DNA from 2 places in the Streptomyces sp. N35 genome. Region 2 is predicted to be linked to the other one. Evidence: predicted binding sites of a transcription regulator. Region 2 holds the regulator's gene; the other holds the start of a gene.
The links. Region 2 encodes HspR, which represses chaperone genes until heat shock. Its sites were predicted from a motif close to TTGAGNNNNNNNNNCTCAA; they were not measured.
Positions count from the first base shown of each region.

Region 1: dnaK (molecular chaperone DnaK) is a predicted target of HspR. The motif match lies at 8,017-8,035, and genes of this name have one in related genera.

Region 1 covers NZ_JAEIMH010000004.1:39,764-49,443, forward strand. The annotation lists gene narH (nitrate reductase subunit beta) at 1-791, shown strand, start outside; gene narJ (nitrate reductase molybdenum cofactor assembly chaperone) at 788-1,357, shown strand; gene narI (respiratory nitrate reductase subunit gamma) at 1,354-2,079, shown strand; gene JAO81_RS02965 (MFS transporter) at 2,086-3,375, opposite strand; gene JAO81_RS02970 (helix-turn-helix transcriptional regulator) at 3,473-4,462, shown strand; gene JAO81_RS02975 (hypothetical protein) at 4,562-6,031, shown strand; gene dnaK (molecular chaperone DnaK) at 6,077-7,969, opposite strand; gene JAO81_RS02985 (VOC family protein) at 8,110-8,541, shown strand; gene JAO81_RS02990 (S1 RNA-binding domain-containing protein) at 8,636-9,073, shown strand; gene JAO81_RS02995 (OsmC family peroxiredoxin) at 9,152-9,577, opposite strand; partial or broken gene JAO81_RS03000 (hypothetical protein) at 9,663-9,680, opposite strand, start outside.
Region 2 covers NZ_JAEIMH010000083.1:14,943-24,622, reverse strand. The annotation lists gene JAO81_RS33415 (GDP-L-fucose synthase) at 1-148, shown strand, start outside; gene JAO81_RS33410 (polysaccharide biosynthesis tyrosine autokinase) at 229-1,731, shown strand; gene JAO81_RS33405 (hypothetical protein) at 1,685-2,356, shown strand; gene dnaK (molecular chaperone DnaK) at 2,460-4,325, shown strand; gene grpE (nucleotide exchange factor GrpE) at 4,322-5,005, shown strand; gene dnaJ (molecular chaperone DnaJ) at 5,048-6,235, shown strand; gene JAO81_RS33385 (heat shock protein transcriptional repressor HspR) at 6,237-6,683, shown strand; gene JAO81_RS33380 (BTAD domain-containing putative transcriptional regulator) at 6,896-9,680, shown strand, end outside.

The DNA of each region.
Region 1 (9,680 bases), on a different contig from region 2:
TGTACGACGCCGACAAGGTGACCGAGGCCGCCTCCACGAAGGACGACAAGGCGCTGTACGAGGCCCAGTTGGGCGTCTTCCTCGATCCCGACGACCCCGAGGTCCAGCGGGCCGCGGAGGCCGCGGACATCCCGTACGACTGGATGGAAGCGGCCCGGCGCTCCCCCGTACGCGCGCTGATCAGCAAGTACAAGGTGGCTCTCCCGCTGCACCCGGAGTACCGGACCATGCCGATGGTCTGGTACATCCCGCCGCTCTCCCCCGTCGTCGACGCCCTCACCGAGACGGGCCACGACGGTGAGGACGCGGGCAACCTGTTCGGCGCGATCGACACCCTCCGTATCCCGCTCGAATACCTCGCGGAGATCTTCACGGCCGGCGATGTCGCCCCCGTCCGGTCCTCCCTGAACAAGCTGGCGGCGATGCGCTCGCACATGCGGGCCATCAACCTCGGCGATGTGCCCGACCATGCGATCGCCGATTCGGTGGGCATGAGCGCGCAGGAGATCGAGGAGATGTACCGGCTGCTCGCGATCGCCAAGTACGAGGACCGCTATGTGATCCCGACCGCGGCCGTCGGTGACGCGAAGGCGCTCGAGGAGTCGGCGGTTCCCGACACCTGTTCGCTGGACCACGAGGGTGGTCCGGGCATGGGCGGAGACGGGCCGTTCGGACAGGACTCCGGCTCGGGCAAGAAGCAGCTGCCGCTGGTCTCGATCGAGAACTTCCACGCGGCCCGCAAGCGCCAGACCTCCGACGAAGAACCGGCCGACGTCAGGGAGCAGCAGTGAAGAACGCGGTCCTCTACCAGGCGGCTTCGCTCTGCCTCTCGTATCCCGACGACGAGTTCCGCGCGCGTCTGCCGCTGCTGCGGCAGGCCGCCCCGCAGCTGCGGGGCTTCCTCGACTTCCCCGACGAGACGGACCCCACCGAACTCGCCGCGCCCTACGTCAAGGGCTTCGAGTTCAAGAACCCGCACAGCCTCTATCTGAGCTGGTGGCGCGACGGTGACACCCGGCGGCGCGGCATGACCCTGGTCGGCTTCAAACAGGTCTACCGCGAGCACGGTCTGGAGTTCTCCGACGAGGAGCTGCCGGACTTCCTGCCGGCGGTCCTGGAGTTCTCGGCGAAGGTCGACACGCGGCTGCTCCTCGAATTCCGCCCGGGCCTGGAGCTGCTGCGCCTGGCCCTCACCGATCACGGCACGCCCTACGCGAGCGTGCTCGATGCCGTCTGCCGCACACTGCCCGGCCCGTCCCCCAAGGACAAGGCGGCCGCGCTGGCGATGGCCAAGTGCGGTCCGCCGATGGAAACCGTCGGCCTCGAACCCTTCACGCTCGTGGGAGAGCCCTCATGAACACGCTCCTTTGGGGGGTCCTGCCGTACGTCGCCGTCGCGCTCCTGATCGCGGGCACGTTCTGGCGGTTCAAGTACGACAAGTTCGGCTGGACCACCCGCTCCTCGCAGGTCTACGAGTCGAAGCTGCTCAACATCGCCTCGCCGATGTTCCACTACGGGCTGCTCTTCGTGCTCGTCGGACATCTGATGGGCCTGTTCATCCCCGAGTCCTGGACCGACAAGGTCGGCATGGACGAGCACCTGTACCACCAGCTGTCGCTGTACGGCGGTACGGCCGCGGGTGTACTCGCGGTCCTCGGCATCGTGCTGCTGCTCTACCGGCGCCGTACGAACACCCCCGTCTTCAAGGCGACCACGGCCAACGACAAGGTCATGTACCTGGTGCTGCTCGCCGCGATCGTGATGGGCATGTGGGCCAAGCTCACCAACTCCTCGCCCTCGCACGGCTACGACTACCGTCTGACGATCGCGCCGTGGGCCCGCTCCCTGTTCACGCTGCAGCCCGACATCGACAAGATGGTGGGTGTCCCGCTCACGTACCAGATCCACGCCGTCATCGGCCTGCTGCTCTTCGCCCTGATCCCCTTCACGCGCCTGGTGCACATGTTCAGCGCGCCCGTGCAGTACCTCTTCCGCCCGTACGTGGTCTACCGCAGCCGGGACGAGACGCAGCTGGGATCGCGCAAGGAGCGGCCGGGGTGGGAGCGGACGAAGTCCTAGCGCCCGTCAACGGGGCGTCTGCGCCGACTCGTTGAGAGATCCCCGTACGGTCCTGGTCTCGCCCGGGAGTGCGCGGCGGTGCCTGACCGGGGACAGGATCAGGGGCAGTCCGCTCAGCCAGAGGCAGACGGCACCGGACCACAGGGCCGCGCGCAGCGAGACGTACTCGCCGATGAGGCCCGACAGGGCCCCCGCGACGGCCATCGCCCCCATCAGCATGAAGCGGAAGGTGGCGTTCATCCGGCCGAGCAGCGGCGCGGGGGTCAGGCGCTGGCGCAGGCTGACTCCGAGTACGTTGCCCAGGCCGGTCGTGAGGGTGAACAGGAGCCACGCGCCCGAGGCCACCCACAGCCACGGGCCGCGGTCGATGAGCGGCACGAGGAGCCCCACCGGTGCCACGCACAGGTTCACCAGGGCGAGGCAGCGGCCGAAGCCGAACCTGGCGGCGAGCGGACGGGCGCACCAGGCGCCGAGGAAGATCCCGACTCCGCCGATGGCCCAGTACACGCCCAACAGACCGGCGGACAGGTGGAGTTCGCGGGCGAAGAGCACCGGCAGCATCGTGTTGATCATGACGCCGCCGAGGTTGCTGAGGGTGCCGGTGAGGGCCAGGGCGCGCAGTTCGGCGTCGCCCAGGACATGCCGCAGACCTTCGGCGATCTGGGTGCGCAGACTGGTAGCGGGCTCGGGTCCGGCCTTCCGTACGGGCCCGTCGTCCGTGCTCTTGAGCCGCATCAGCCGCAACCCCGCGATCAGGTAGCCCACGGCCGCGCAGGCCAGCGCCACCGGAGCGCTGAGGAACTGTACGAGGCCGCCGCCTGCGCCCCGTCCCGTGATGCTGCCGGCCGCCTGCAGGCTGACGAGCGCCGCGTTGGCCGGCACCAGGGCGTCGGGTCCGACGAGGCGGGGCAGGGTGCTCTGCGCGGTCACGTCGAAGAAGACCGTGCAGACCCCGTCGAGCAGGACCACCGCGCACAGCTGCCCGAACGTGAGCACATCGAGCCACCACGCCAGCGGTACGGACACCAGCAAGGTGCCCCTGCACAGGGCCGCGACGACCAGGACCCTGCGGTGCGCGAGGCGGTCGACCCACGCTCCCGCGGGCAGTCCGATCACCAGGAACGCCAGCGTTCCGAGGGCGGCGAGGAGACCGACCTGGCCCGCGCTCGCGTCCAGGGCCAGGAGGGCGAGCAGGGGGACGGCGACGTAGGAGACGTTCATGCCGAGGACGCTCAGCGCCGATGCGGAGAACAGCGTGCGGAAGTCGCGTATCCGCCACGGGGACAGGGTGGTCATGACCAGCACGGTGCCCGGGCGTCGCAGACCTGCGCGAATGTTTTAGCCTGGACTGAATCTGAGCAGGGTCGGCGGTGGACCCTCGGAGGGCGGGCGCATGCTGAAGATCGAGTTCTCGGCCGAGGACGTGGCCCGTACCCGCTTCTCGATCTCCCCGCTCTGGGAGGTCGTCGCCGGCGTACGGATCCTGCTCGGCGCCGACGAACAGCATCTGCACCGGACCTGGACCGCGCAGGTGCGGTCCAGGATCGCCGCCGCGCGCCTGGATCTGACCCCGCTCGCGGCGCTCGTGCCGCCGGGCACCAGCTCGGTCCCCGGTTTCCTGACCCCGCCGCCGACCACCCCCGGCCCCTCCCTCGACGTCGAACTCGCCACGTTGCGCGCCACTGCGCCGCAGCGGCTGCGCGCCGGGCCCTCGCAGGCGCAGCCCGGTGTGCGGGCGCTGCGCGCGGACCCGGAGCGCGGCCTGGGCAGACTGGCCGACCTGATCTCCGCGTACTGGGAACTGGCGATGGCGCCGTACTGGCCGCGCATCCTCGGCCTCCTGGAAGCCGACATCCAGTACCGGGCCAGGCGCTTCGCCGAAGGCGGCACACGGCGCCTCTTCGACGACCTGGATCCCCAGCTGTCCTGGGATGCGGGCACCCTGCATGTCCGACACCGATTCCTGCACGGGGTCCGGCGGCTCGACGGACGGGGGCTGCTGCTCGGGCCCTCGGCGTTCGTCTGGCCCCGGGTGTTCTGGACGACGGACCTGGTGGACCAGCCGACGCTGCGTTATCCGCCGCGCGGCGTCGGAGAGCTGTGGTCGCCGCGCCCCGATCCCGAGTCGGCCGCGCTGGGCAAGGTCCTCGGAGCGTCCCGCGCCCGCCTCCTCACGGAGCTGACGTCCCCCGCCTCCACCACCGACCTGGCCCTGCGCACGGGCCTCACCCCGGGCGGAGTCTCCCAACACCTGTCCGCACTACGGTCGTCCGGCCTGGTCTCCGCCCACCGCGCGGGCCGCGTGGTGCTCTACGCGCGCACGCGGATCGCCGAGGACCTGGTCGCGGGGGCGGAGGGCCGGCCCTCCCGGGGCGGGGCGTGATCCGGATGCCCGCGCAGGGTGGGGCGTAATCCGGATGCCCGCGCGGGGGCATCGGCCTACCCTTGCCGCAGGTCAGAGGCAGGGAGGGGTGGGACGCAGATGCGTGCAGACAGCAGCGAGGGGGTGGCGGCGGCGCTACGGCTCGCGCAAGGCATGCCCCTGGGCGAGGCGCTGGACACGACGGACCCGGCCGCCTGGCTCTCCCTCGACGTCGGCGTACGTGAACTCCGGTGGTCCCAACGGCATTTGCTGCCCACCCGGGCGGAGATCTCCGGGCAGCGCCTCTCCTGGGAGCCGGGTGCGACGCTGCCGACCGTGCGGCTGAGGCCCAGGGAACTCGTCGACGCCCGTCTCGCGCTGGCCCTGTGCCACCCGGACGGACGGGTCCGGGAGGCCTCGGTCCTGGCAGCCGCGGAGTGCCCGCAGCTCCTGCCGCTGATCGTCGTACGCGCCACTGACTGGGCCGCACCGGTTCGTGAGCGGGCGCGGGCCGTGCTGCGGACCGCGCTCCCTCTGCTCGACAGGGCGCAGCTCACGGGTCTTGCTCCCGTGATCCTGCGGGTCGCAGGGCGCGAACGTGCCGACTTCGGGGTGGAGTTGCTGCGCCGCACTCTGGGCGAGGCGCCACAGGACCGGCTTGAGCGGCTGCTCACGCACCCGGACCGTGACACGAGGCGCTTCGCGTACCGCTTCGCCATCACCGAGCTGCGGCTCCCGCCTGCCGAACTGGCCCGCGCCGCCCTGCGCGACAGGGACATCGTCGTACAGCACATGTGCGCGGACGCAGCGCTCGCGGCCGTACCCGCCGATACGTACGACGCGGCACTCGATCCGCTGCTCGAAGCCCGCAACCCGCGCGTGCGAGCGGCCGGAGTGACCGCACTGCGCCGATCCGGACAGGCCGAACGCGCCGTGCCGTTCCTCGCCGACCGCGCGCCGATGGTGCGCGCCTGCGCCCGCTATGTCGCACGGCAACTGGGCGTCGAACCCCGCCCCCACTACCTCGCCTGGTGCGCGGCCGCCGACGAGATACCGCCCGGGGCGCCGATCGGTCTGGCCGAATGCGGCGCACGTATTGATGCCGACGTGCTCTGGGCGCTGACCGGGCATCCGGTCGCGCGTATCAGGGCGAGTGCGGTGGCAGGGCTGCGCGCCCTCGACGCGGTGCACTCCGCGAGCGCGGACCGCCTCCTGCCGCTCCTGGACGATCCGGCGTCCGGCGTTGCCCGCGAGGCCGCCGCCCCGCTCGCCGCGGCGCCGGGGGGGGTCCCCTCCGCATGGCTGCTCGCCCGCCTCGCCTCGGATCGCCCCCGGCACATCCGGGTGGCCGCCTTCAGACTGCTCGACCGACAGGGGGGAATGCCCCAACTCCGCGCTGCCGTAGCCCTCTTGGACGACCCGAATCCCAAGCTGCGTCACTGGGCAGGCCAGTCCGTGCAGCGCTGGGAGCCCCCGATCGGGTTGCCCCGCGGGGACGCCGAGGTGGCGGCACTCTACGAGCGCTGTGCGCACCTGTTCAGCCCGTACGTGTTCAAGCGGCGCAAGTGGGCTGCGGGAATCCGCGGTTGACCGTCCCGCGGCGCCCGCCCTCCGTCGCGCCCACACCCGTCAGCCCTACGCCGCACCCCCCTTGGTGTCCTGGTCGCCGGGCGGAGTGTCGCGTTCGTCGTCGACGATCTCCGCGTCGACCACGTCGTCCGCGGGCGGGGCGTCCTCGGCCTGAGCGTCCTGGGGCTGGTCGCTCGGCCCCTGGGCGGCCTGGGCGTACATCGCCTGGCCCATCCGCTGGCTGACCGTGGCCAGCTTCTCGGTGGCGCCGCGGAGTTCGTCGATGTCGGCGTCCGACTGGCCGATCACGCGCTTGAGCCCGGTCAGGGCTTCCTCGACTTCCGTCTTGGTGTCGGCGGGGATCCGCTCGGCGTTGTCGGCGAGGAACCGCTCGGTCTGGTAGGCGAGTTGCTCGGCGCCGTTGCGGGTCTCCGCCGCCTCACGGCGCTTGCGGTCCTCGTCCGCGTACTGCTCGGCCTCGCGCATCATCCGGTCGATGTCGTCCTTCGGGAGCGCCGATCCGCCGGTGACGGTCATCTTCTGCTCGCGGCCCGTCGCGAGGTCCTTCGCCGATACGTGCATGATCCCGTTGGCGTCGATGTCGAAGGTCACCTCGATCTGCGGGACGCCGCGGGGTGCGGGCGGCAGTCCGGTGAGGTCGAAGACGCCGAGCTTCTTGTTGTACGCGGCGATCTCCCGCTCCCCCTGGAAGACCTGGATGCCGACGGAGGGCTGGTTGTCGGTCGCGGTGGTGAAGACCTCCGAACGGCGGGTGGGGATGGTCGTGTTGCGCTCGATCAGTTTCGTCATGATGCCGCCCTTGGTCTCGATGCCGAGGGAGAGCGGGGTGACGTCGAGGAGCAGCACGTCCTTCACGTCGCCGCGGATGACGCCGGCCTGGAGAGCCGCACCCACGGCCACGACCTCGTCCGGGTTGACGCCCTTGTGCGGGTCCTTGCCGGTGAGCTGCTTGACCAGGTCGGTGACGGCGGGCATCCGGGTCGAGCCGCCGACGAGAATGACGTGGTCCACGGCGGAGAGCTGGATGTTCGCGTCCTTGACCGCCTGGTGGAAGGGCTCCTTGCAGCGGTCCAGGAGGTCCTTGGTGAGCTCCTGGAACTGGGCGCGGGTGAGCTTCTCCTCCAGATGCAGCGGACCGGCCGAACTGGCCGTGATGTAGGGCAGGTTGACCGTGGTCTCGTTGGCGGAGGACAGCTCGATCTTCGCCTTCTCGGCGGCCTCGCGCAGCCGCTGCACGGCCATCTTGTCCTTGGCGAGATCGACCCCGTGCCCGTTCTTGAACTGCTTGACCAGATACTCGACGACCCGCTGGTCCCAGTCGTCGCCGCCGAGCTTCGTGTCCCCGTTGGTGGCCTTGACCTCGATGACCCCGTCGCCGATCTCGAGCAGCGACACATCGAAGGTGCCGCCGCCCAGGTCGAAGACAAGCACCGTCTGCTCGTCGCCTCGGTCGAGACCGTACGCGAGCGCCGCGGCCGTCGGCTCGTTGATGATCCGCAGCACCTTGAGGCCCGCGATCTCACCGGCCTCCTTGGTGGCCTGGCGCTGGGTGTCGTCGAAGTACGCGGGCACGGTGATCACGGCGTCCGTGACCGTCTCACCCAGATACGACTCGGTGTCCCGCTTGAGCTTCTGCAGCACGCGCGCGGACAGCTCCTGGGCGCGCAGCCGGCTGCCGTCGATGGTGCCTTCGTCGGGGAAGCGCCAACCGGTGTCTCCCATATGACGCTTGACGGAGCGTGCGGTGCGCTCGATGTTCGTCACCGCCTGCCGTTTGGCGACCTCGCCGACGAGGACTTCGCCGTTCTTGGCGAAGGCGACGACGGACGGCGTGGTGCGCGCTCCTTCGGCGTTGGCGACCACGGTGGGGTCGCCGCCTTCGAGGACCGCGACCACAGAGTTCGTCGTACCGAGATCGATGCCGACCGCGCGTGCCATGTCAGTCCCCTTCCGACAGCCCCACTCCCGGATCTCCAGCACAAAACTTGAGCGGGCTCTTGTCAATGCCCCGGACGGTCGGTCCGGTGGCACTCGTCGCGTCCGGTTGCCCTCGACTCCTGCGGTTGTACCGTCGGGGCATGGAGCAGCGCATCACCCTGATCACTCTCGGAGTTACCGATCTGACCCGGGCCAAACGCTTCTACGAGGCGTTGGGCTGGCAGGGGCAGGAGGTCGAGGAGACGGTCTTCTATCAGGCGGGCGGTCTGGGCCTCGTCCTGTGGGGCCGCGAGAAGCTGGCGGCGGACTCGGGGGTCGCACCGGGTGCGGCCGGTGGCTTCGGCGGAATCGTCCTCGCCCACAACGTCCGCTCGGACAAGGAGGTCGACGAACTCCTCGCGGCGGCGGAGCGCGCGGGCGCCCGCGTCACGAAGCCGGCCACGGTGAACGTCGTCGGTTTCTACTCCGGCGCCTTCACCGACCCGGACGGCCACGTGTGGGAGGTGGCCCACAACCCCGGCTTCACGTTGAACGAGGACGGGACGCTGACGTTGCCGGAGTTCGGGGCTTGAGCTCGGGTGAGCCGGACCAGCCGGCGTACGCCTTCCTGACCTCGGTGTCGGTCGGCGACATCCTGTCGGGAGTCGTCACGCAGGTCGAGCACTCGTGGTGTTCGTCGACCTGGACGACGGCCCCGAACACCCCGTCTACCCGGGTGTCGGGTTCATCACGATCCCTGAACTGTCCTGGTGGGGGTTCGAATCGCCGCACGACATCGTCGAAGTGGGACAGCGTGTCACATGCCAGTTCCTCGGCTTCGACACCCACCTGGGCGAGGCCCGGCTCTCCCTGCGCGCCGCGCGGCCGGACCCCCTGCGGGCGTTCGCGAACGAGCATCGCGTGGGAGATGTCCTGCCGGGCACGGTGACGAAGGTGGTGCCGTTCGGCGTGTTCGTGCGGGTCGGCGGCCCGTTGGAGGGCCTGGTGCACCGGGATCTGTCCGGTGGACCCGAGTGGGACGCCCTCGTACCAGGTCTGCCCGTGACCGTCGTGATCACCGAGATCGACTGTGACCGTCGGCGGATCGCGCTCGCCTGGCGCTGACCGCACGGCGGTCGCCGCAGCACGACGCCCCCGCCCCGGACCACCGGTCCGGAACGAGGGCGCAGGCGTGGCGGCAGATCAGGCGAGCTTGGCGCTCAGCGTGATCGTGGTGCCGGTGAGCGCCTGGCTGACCGGGCAGTTGGCCTTGGCGTTCTCCGCTGCGGCCTGGAACGCCGCGTCGTCGAGACCGGGCACCTCGCCCTCGACGGTGAGGTGGATACCGGTGATCCCGGTGCCCGGCTGGAACGTGACATCGGCGGAGGTCGTGAGCTTGGTGGGCGGGGTGCCCGCACCGGTCAGACCGTGCGAGAGCGCCATCGAGAAGCAGCTGGAGTGGGCGGCCGCGATCAGCTCCTCCGGGCTGGTCTTGCCGTTCGCCTCCTCGGCACGGGACGGCCAGGACACGGCCTGCTCGCCGATGCCGGACGAGTCGAAGGTGACCGTTCCGGAGCCCTCCGTGAGGCTGCCTTCCCAGACGGTGTGTGCGCTGCGCGTGGTGGCCACGACAATTCCTTCCTCTGCGGGACGTCGGTGGACGGTTGGGGTGACGTCCTCCCCCATCCGACCACATCCGCGACCCCGCCCGCGATCAGGTCACCCGGAAAAC
Region 2 (9,680 bases):
CGCCGTCGCGTGGGACACCACGCGGCCCGACGGCACGCCCCGCAAGCTGCTCGACACCTCCGTGATCAACGCACTCGGCTGGAAGCCCGAGACCGCCCTGCGCGACGGGGTGCGCCGTACCTACGACTGGCTGCGCACCCGCCTCTGACGTCGCGGCACCCGGCTGCGACGCCCGCCCCTGACACCGCCCGCCCTGCGCCTCGTCCCCCACCTGCAAGGAGCACCCCCGTGGACCTCCGCGGATTCTTGAAGATCGTCGCCAGACGGTGGCCCGTCGCCGTCACGGTCGTGGTCCTCGGCATCGCGGCCGGCTGGACCGCCACCGCCGTCTCGACCCCGGTCTACGAAGCGCGTACGCAGCTGTTCGTCGCGACCCGGCACGGCGGTGAGGACACCGCCCAGCTCAACCAGGGGCAGACCTTCTCGCAGGCCCGGGTCCAGTCGTACGCCGCGATCGTGGCGACCGACCAGGTCACCGAGTCCGTGGTGCGCGAGCTGCGGCTCGACATGGAGCCGCGCCGGCTGGCCGAACGGATCAAGGCGGAGGCCCCGCTCAACACCGTGCTCATCAACATCACCGTCTCCGACACGGAGCCGGAGCGCGCGGCGCAGGTCGCCGACGCGGCCGCGGCCCGCTCGGGGAAGGTCGCCGAGCAGCGGGAGACCCCGCGCGGCGCCTCGGCCGCCGGTCCGGCCCGGGTGGGCGACGGCGGCTACGCGCCGGTGGCCGCCGCCCCGCAAGCGCCCGTGCACCTCGGGGTGACCGAGCACGCCTCCGTGCCCGCCGCACCCGTCTCGCCGCACGCGCTGCTCAACCTGGCCGCCGGTCTGCTCGCCGGTCTGCTGGGCGCCGGGGCGCTCGTCGTCCTGCTCGAGACGCTCGACACCACGCTCAAGCACCACACGGACCTCGCCGAACTGACCGGCCACGCCGTGCTCGGCACGATCCCCTTCGACCGGGACGCCCCTCAGCACCCCTTGGCCAACTCGGACGCGGGGCACTCCGCCCGCGCCGAGGCCTTCCGCAGGCTGCGCACCAACCTGCAGTTCACGCAGGTGGACGACCCGCCCAAGGTGCTCGTCGTGACCAGCTCGCTGCCGGGCGAGGGCAAGACCAACACGGCGGCCAACCTGGCGCTCGCGCTCACCGAGGCCGGGGTGCGCACCTGCCTGGTCGACGCCGATCTGCGGCGGCCCTGCGTCGCGAGGACCTTCGGCCTCGTCCAGGACGCGGGCCTGACCACGGTCCTCATCGGACGGGCCGGTATCGACGACGTGATGCAGCAGGGCCCGGGCGGGCTCTCGGTCCTGACGGGCGGCGCCGTACCGCCCAACCCGACCGAGCTGCTCGCCTCGACCCGTATGAGCGACGTCCTCGAGGAACTCGCCGACCGCTACGAGGCCGTGATCGTCGACACCGCCCCGCTGCTCCCCGTCGCCGACACGGTCGGTCTCGCGCCGCTCGCCGACGGCACGCTGCTCGTCGTACGCGCCGCGAAGACCACCCGCGACCAGATCAAGAGCGCCGCCGAAGCACTGCGCACCGTGGGGGTGCGCACGCTCGGGACGGTCTTCTCGATGACCCCCACCGCCAAGTCCAAGGGGTATGGGAGTTACGGGAGTTACGGCGACGCGGAGCCCCCGGTCACCGGCCGCCACCGGATGCCCACGCCGCGGACCATCCGTGAGCGCAGCGGTGTGGCCCTGTCGTATCTCGCGGGTGAGAAGTGACCGGCGCCCACGGGCGAGAAGTCACCGGCGCTCACAGGCGAGAAGTCACCGGCGGGCCGCTGTGGCACGGTTGAGGGTGCTGTTGGTGGGGGGGGGGACCCCCCCCGGGCCGGGGCCCGGGGGGCGGCTGTCCGCGAGGGGGGCCCGGGACGCGGAGGCGCCCGGCGCGGGCACGCAGGCGCGGCATCTGGAGGGCATGGACGCCGCCACCCGGTCCGTGCTCGCCGGGCTCGGAGGTGAGGTCGGAGCCTTCGCCTCGCGGCCCCTGACCGCTGAGCTGACCGCCGCCTCGGACCTGGTGCTCGGCATGGAACGCGAGCACCGCGAAGCCGCCGTACGGCTCGAACCGCGGGCCATGCGCCGGTGCTTCACGCTCAAGGAGTTCCTGCGGCTCGCCGCGGATCTGGACGGTGCGGGAGCGACCCCCGTGGAGACCGTCGCCCGGGTCGCGGCACTGCGCGGCCGGGTCGCCCCGGCCTCGCCGCGGGCCGACGCGATCCCCGATCCGTGGGGCCAGGGCTATGACGTCCTGCAGGACTGCGCGGCCGGGATCGACGAGGCGGTACGGGAGCTGAGTGACGTCCTGGGTGTGAGAGGCGGTGTCCTGGGCCGGGAGGTGACATAAGCGCACAATAAAGTTGAGTGGGCTCCACTCAGGTCTGTTGCGTTAGGCCAAGTGCCGTGTCATCCTTGAGCCAGTTCCACTCAAGTCGTATGGAGGATTCGAAATGGCACGTGCGGTCGGCATCGACCTGGGCACGACTAACTCTGTCGTCAGCGTTCTTGAAGGCGGCGAGCCCACCGTCATCACCAACGCCGAGGGCGCCAGGACCACGCCGTCCGTCGTCGCCTTCGCCAAGAACGGCGAGGTGCTCGTCGGCGAGGTCGCCAAGCGCCAGGCAGTGACCAACGTGGACCGGACCATCCGTTCGGTGAAGCGCCACATGGGCACGGACTGGAAGATCGAGCTCGACGGCAAGCCCTTCAACCCCCAGCAGATCAGCGCCTTCGTGCTGCAGAAGCTGAAGCGGGACGCCGAGGCCTACCTGGGCGAGAAGGTCACGGACGCGGTCATCACCGTGCCCGCGTACTTCAACGACTCCGAGCGTCAGGCGACGAAGGAAGCCGGCGAGATCGCGGGTCTCAACGTCCTGCGTATTGTCAACGAGCCGACGGCCGCCGCCCTGGCCTACGGTCTCGACAAGGACGACCAGACCATTCTCGTCTTCGACCTCGGTGGCGGCACGTTCGACGTCTCGCTGCTCGAGATCGGCGACGGCGTCGTCGAGGTGAAGGCCACCAACGGTGACAACCACCTCGGTGGTGACGACTGGGACCAGCGCGTCGTCGACTACCTGGTGAAGCAGTTCAACAACGGTCACGGTGTGGACCTCGGCAAGGACAAGATGGCGCTCCAGCGCCTGCGCGAGGCCGCCGAGAAGGCGAAGATCGAGCTCTCGTCCTCGACCGAGACCACGATCAACCTGCCGTACATCACGGCCTCCGCCGAGGGCCCGCTGCACCTGGACGAGAAGCTCACGCGCGCCCAGTTCCAGCAGCTCACGTCCGACCTGCTCGAGCGCTGCAAGAACCCGTTCAACAACGTCATCAAGGACGCCGGCATCCAGCTGTCCGAGATCGACCACGTGGTCCTGGTCGGCGGCTCCACCCGTATGCCCGCCGTCGCCGAGCTCGTCAAGGAGCTGACGGGTGGCAAGGACGCCAACAAGGGTGTGAACCCGGACGAGGTCGTCGCCATCGGCGCCGCCCTGCAGGCCGGTGTGCTCAAGGGTGAGGTCAAGGACGTCCTGCTCCTCGACGTGACCCCGCTGTCGCTTGGTATCGAGACCAAGGGCGGCATCATGACCAAGCTCATCGAGCGCAACACCACGATCCCGACCAAGCGGTCCGAGATCTTCACGACGGCCGAGGACAACCAGCCGTCGGTGCAGATCCAGGTCTACCAGGGCGAGCGCGAGATCGCGGCGTACAACAAGAAGCTCGGGATGTTCGAGCTGACCGGTCTGCCGCCGGCGCCGCGTGGTGTCCCGCAGATCGAGGTCTCCTTCGACATCGACGCCAACGGCATCATGCACGTGACCGCGAAGGACCTCGGCACGGGCAAGGAGCAGAAGATGACCGTCACCGGCGGCTCCTCGCTGCCGAAGGACGAGGTCGACCGCATGCGCCAGGAGGCCGAGCAGTACGCGGACGAGGACCAGCGCCGCAAGGAGGCCGCCGAGTCCCGTAACCAGGGCGAGCAGCTCGTCTACCAGACCGAGAAGTTCCTCAAGGACAACGAGGAGAAGGTCCCGGGCGAGGTGAAGACCGAGGTCGAGGAGGCGCTCACCGAGCTGAAGGAGAAGCTCAAGGGCGAGGACTCCGCCGAGATCCGCACCGCGACCGAGAAGGTCCAGGTCGTCGCGCAGAAGCTGGGTCAGGCGATGTACGCCGACGCCCAGGCCGCGCAGGCGGCGGGTGGCGAGGCCCCGCAGGACCAGCCCGGTGAGGCCAAGGCTGAGGACGACGTCGTGGACGCCGAGATCGTCGACGACGAGAAGCCGGACTTCGACAAGAAGGACGGTGCCGCGTGACGGAGGAGACCCCCGGGTTCGACGAGCAGAACGAGCAGCCCTCCGTCGACTCAGTCTCCGAAGGCAGCGCACCCGAGGCCGCCGAGTCGGAGGGCGCCCCCACTCCTGAGAAGGAGGGGGCGGCCCCGGCCGGGGACACGACAGTGGCTCTCACCGCCCAGCTCGACCAGGTCCGTACCGCGCTCGGCGAGCGCACCGCGGACCTCCAGCGGCTGCAGGCCGAGTACCAGAACTACCGCCGCCGTGTGGAGCGGGACCGTGTCCAGGTCAAGGAGCTCGCTGTCGCGAAGCTTCTGACCGAGATGCTCCCGGTCCTCGACGACATCGGCCGCGCCCGTGAACACGGCGAGCTGGTGGGCGGGTTCAAGTCGGTGGCCGAATCCCTGGAGACGGTCGCCGCGAAGATGGGTCTGCAGCAGTTCGGCAAGGAGGGCGAGCCCTTCGACCCGACGATCCACGAGGCGCTCATGCACTCCTACGCGCCGGACGTCACCGAGACGACCTGCGTCGCGATCCTGCAGCCCGGGTATCGCATCGGTGAGCGCACCATCCGCCCCGCGCGGGTGGCCGTGGCCGAGCCGCAGCCGGGTGCGCAGACCGTCAAGGAAGCCGATGCCGCCGACACGGGGGACGCTTCCGCCGACGACAGCAAGGAGAGCGGTGGCCCGGACGAGGGCTGACGCGGACGGATCCATCGGTATACGTGAGGAGGGACGCCGGGGATGAGCACCAAGGACTTCATCGAGAAGGACTACTACAAGGTCCTCGGCGTACCCAAGGACGCCACCGAGGCCGAGATCAAGAAGGCGTACCGCAAGCTCGCCCGCGAGTTCCACCCGGACGCCAACAAGGGCAACGCCAAGGCGGAGGAGCGCTTCAAGGAGATCTCCGAGGCGAATGACGTCCTCGGCGACCCCAAGAAGCGCAAGGAGTACGACGAGGCCCGCGCCCTGTTCGGCAACGGAGGCTTCCGCGCCGGACCCGGCGGGGGCGGCACCGGCTCCTTCAACTTCGACCTGGGCGACCTCTTCGGAGGCGGCGCCCAGGGCCAGGGCGGCAGCGGCACGTTCGGCGGCGGTGGAATCGGGGACGTCTTCGGCGGACTCTTCAACCGCAGCGGCGGCGCGGGCGGTACGCGTACGCAGCCGCGCCGCGGCCAGGACATCGAGTCCGAGGTGACGCTCAGCTTCACCGAGGCCGTGGACGGCGCGACCGTTCCGCTGCGGATGTCCTCGCAGCAGCCCTGCAAGGCCTGTTCGGGCACCGGTGACAAGAACGGCACGCCCCGCGTGTGCCCGACCTGCGTCGGCACCGGTCAGGTCTCGCGCGGCGGCGGTGGCGGCTTCTCGCTCACCGACCCGTGCGTGGACTGCAAGGGCCGGGGCCTCATCGCCCAGGACCCCTGCGAGATCTGCAAGGGTTCGGGCCGCGCCAAGTCCTCGCGCACCATGCAGGTGCGGATCCCCGCGGGCGTCTCGGACGGCCAGCGGATCCGGCTGCGCGGCAAGGGAGCACCCGGTGAACGGGGCGGTCCCGCGGGCGACTTGTACGTGGTCGTGCACGTGGACAAGCACCCGGTCTTCGGGCGCAGGGACGACAACCTCACGGTGACCGTCCCGGTGTCCTTCACCGAGGCGACGCTCGGCGGCGAGATCAAGGTTCCGACCCTGGGCGGCCCGCCGGTCAAGCTGAAGCTGCCCCCGGGCACCCCCAACGGCCGCACCATGCGCGCCCGCGGCAAGGGTGCGCTCCGCAAGGACGGCACCCGCGGCGATCTCCTCGTCACCGTGGAAGTCGCCGTACCCGCCGATCTGACCGACACCGCCCGTGAAGCCCTCGAGGCCTACGCGAAGGCGACTGAGGGGCACGATCCCCGGGCAGAACTGTTCCAGGCCGCGAAGGGAGCTTGAGATGGACGGCCGTCGACGCAATCCGTACGAACTGACCGAAGAGACACCGGTGTACGTGATCTCGGTCGCGGCCCAGCTCTCCGGCCTCCACCCGCAGACCCTGAGGCAGTACGACCGCCTCGGTCTGGTCTCCCCGGACCGCACCGCGGGCCGGGGCCGGCGTTACTCGGCCCGCGACATCGACCTGCTCCGCCAGGTGCAGGCGCTGTCGCAGGACGAGGGCATCAACCTGGCCGGCATCAAGCGCATCATCGAGCTGGAGAACCAGGTCGCCGCGCTCCAGGCCCGCGTGGCCGAGCTTTCCGCCGCGCTGGAAGGGGCCGCCGCCACGATGCAGCAACGTGAGGCGGCGGTGCATGCCTCGTACCGCCGCGATCTCGTGCCGTACCAGGAGGTCCAGCAGACCTCGGCGCTGGTGGTGTGGCGGCCGAAGCGGTCGTCGGACTGACCCCGCGTCGGACTGACCCCGCGTCGTCGGCTGGGCCACTCGCTCGGGGAGCAACTCGCTTGCAGGGCCGGGAGGTTGATGCCTCCCGGCCCTTCGCGCTGCCCGCCGTGTGCGGCCGGTCGAATCCCGTACGACCCGTCGTGCCGGGCGCCCGCAGGAACCTAGAATTCCGGGCGGGGGCCGTGTCCACGGCCGGACGGACGGGGGCTCGGGTGGAGTTTCGGCTGCTGGGTGCGGTGCAGGCGTGGACGGATGCCGGTCCGGTCGAGCTGGGGCCCGCCCGGCAGCAGACGGTGCTCGCCGCGCTGCTCGTGGACGCCAACAGCGCGGTGTCGGTCGAGCAGTTGGTGGACCGCGTATGGGGCGAGAGGCCGCCTCCGCGCGCCACGCACACCCTGTACAGCTATGTGTCCCGGCTGCGCCGCCTGCTGCCGGACATGATCAACCGCGGTCCGGGCGGCGGCTACGTGCTGACCGCCGACGCTTCGCGGATCGACGTACACCGGTTCCGCCGGCTTCTGGGGCAGGCCGGGGAAGCCGACGACGAGGCGCGGGCGGTGGCGCTGTTCCAGGAGGCGCTCGCGCTGTGGCGGGCGGAGCCGTTCGCAGGCGCCGACACCCCGTGGTTCAACGCCGTCCGCGAGACGCTCCGCAAGGAGCGGTGGGCCGCCGAACTGGACTGCACCGAGCGGCGTCTGCGCCTGGGACAGCATGCCGAGCTGCTCTCCGCGCTCGCCGAGCGCAGCGCCCTGCACCGCCTGGACGAGCGGCTGGCCGCCCTGTACATGCTCGCCCTGTACCGCTGCGGCCGGCAGGCCGATGCGCTCGCCCACTACCGGAGCGTGCGCGGGGTCCTCGCCGGCGAACTCGGTATCGACCCGGGCCAGGACCTGCGGCGGCTGCACCAGGCCATCCTCGACGGGGGCGCCGGGCTCTGCGCGCCGGCCGCACCGGCCGCCGCCCCGCCACCGTCCGCGTCAGCCTGGGTGGTGCAGAGCCAACTCCCGCTGGCCCCACCGGACTTCGCCGGCCGCGACGGTCTCGTGGACCACTTGGAGGAGCTCCTCACGTCGCCCGCGGCCGTGCCCGTCGTCGTGTCCGGCTCGCCCGGGGTCGGCAAGTCCGCGCTGGCCGTCCACCTCGGCCACCGGCTGCGGCCGGTCTTCCCCGACGGCCAGTGGTACGTACGGCTCCTGGGCACCACCGGACGGCCGCGTGATCCCGCCGAGGTGCTCTCCGGGCTGCTGCGCGCGTGTGGCCTCGACGGGGACGCGATCCCGGAGGCCCTCGACGACCGGGCGGCCGCGTTCCGCAGCAGGGTGGCCGACCGCAGGGTCCTGCTGATCCTCGACGACGCGGCCGACGCCGAACAGGTACGGCCGCTGCTGCCGGGCACGGCCGGGGTCTCCGTGCTGGTGACGAGCCGGCCCGACATACGGGGTCTGACCGCCAGCCACGGTGCCCACCCGGTGCCGCTGACGGTGCTCGAACAGGGCGAGGCGCACGACCTGTTGGCGGGTGTGCTCGGCGGGCAGCGGGTGGCGGCGGAGCCGGAGGCCGCCGCACGGCTCGCGGAGCTGTGCGCCCGGCTGCCGCTGGCGCTGCGGATCGCCGCCGCCAACCTCGGCGCCAGGCCCGGCACTTCACTGGCCGCGTACGCACAGGAGCTGACCGAGGGGAGCCGTCGCCTGGCGAGGCTCTCCATCGCCGGTGACCGCCAGGCCGCCGTCCGTACCGCCTTCGACCACTCGCACGCCGCCCTGGCCCAGGGCACGGCGCGGCTGTTCGCCCTCCTCGGGCTGCACCCGGGGCCGGACTTCACGGCGGAGGCGGCCGGGGCCCTGGCCGGCGTCTCGGAGTCCGAGGCCGAGCACCTGCTCGACGAACTCGCCACCGCCGGTCTGGTGCAGCGCACCGCCGCGGACCGGTTCCAGTTCCACGATCTGCTGCGCCTGTACGCGCAGGAGCTGGCCGAGGCCGACCCTGAACGCGAGAGCGCCTGGGAGCGGCTGTGCACCTGGTACCTCGCGACAGCGGACGCGGCCACCGCCTTCGGCTACGTCGGGTCCGTCCAACTGCCGCGCCCCCGTACGGAATCCGACCGCTTCGCCGACCGGCACCAGGCGCTCGCGTGGCTGGAGAGCGAACGCGCCCACCTCGTCGCGGTCATCACCCATGCCGCCGAGTCCGGCCCGTATCCGATCGCCTGGCAGCTGGCCGACCAGCTGCGGCCGTACTTCTACCGCCGCAGGCACTACCCCGAGTGGGAGGCGGCCATGACGGCCGGGCTGCGCGCGGCGCGGCAGCAGGGCGATGCGGCGGCCGAGGCGGCCATGCACCACGGTTTCTTCCTGATGCGCCAGCACGCCGGGCGCATCCAGGACGCGCTCGAAGCGGTGCACCTCGCTCGGGAGGGATACCGTCGCGCGGGCTTCATCCCCGGCGAAGCCGCCATCCTGACCAACCTCGCCCTCCACTACGGGCAGCGCGGACAGATGCGCCACGCGCTCGGCTGGCAGGAGCAGGCCATCGCCCTCGCGCGCTCCCTCGGCCGGGCGAACTCACTGGGGCGCGGGCTCAACATGGCGGGTTTGATCCACACCTACCTCGGCGAGTTCGACCGGGCGCTCGCGCGCACCACCGAGTCGCTCGAGATCACCCGGGCGGCCGGGCAGGAGTCCCTTCTGATCAGCCCGCACATCAACCGCGCCATCGCCCGGTACGGCCTCGGGCAGTACGAGGAGGGGGTGGCCGACGCCACCGAGGCGCTGCGCCTGTGCGAGGAGCATCAGCAGCGGCACAGCGAGGCCGGCGCCAACGAGGTCCTCGCGCGCATCCACCGCGACACCGGCCGGACAGAACTCGCGCACACGCACGCGGAACTCGCCCTGCCCATCGCCCGGGCGACCGGCGACACGTCCAACCTGGCCGACTGCCTGACCACCCTCGCCGGACTGCACCGCGTCCGGGGCCGCCTCGACACGGCGCTCGCGCATC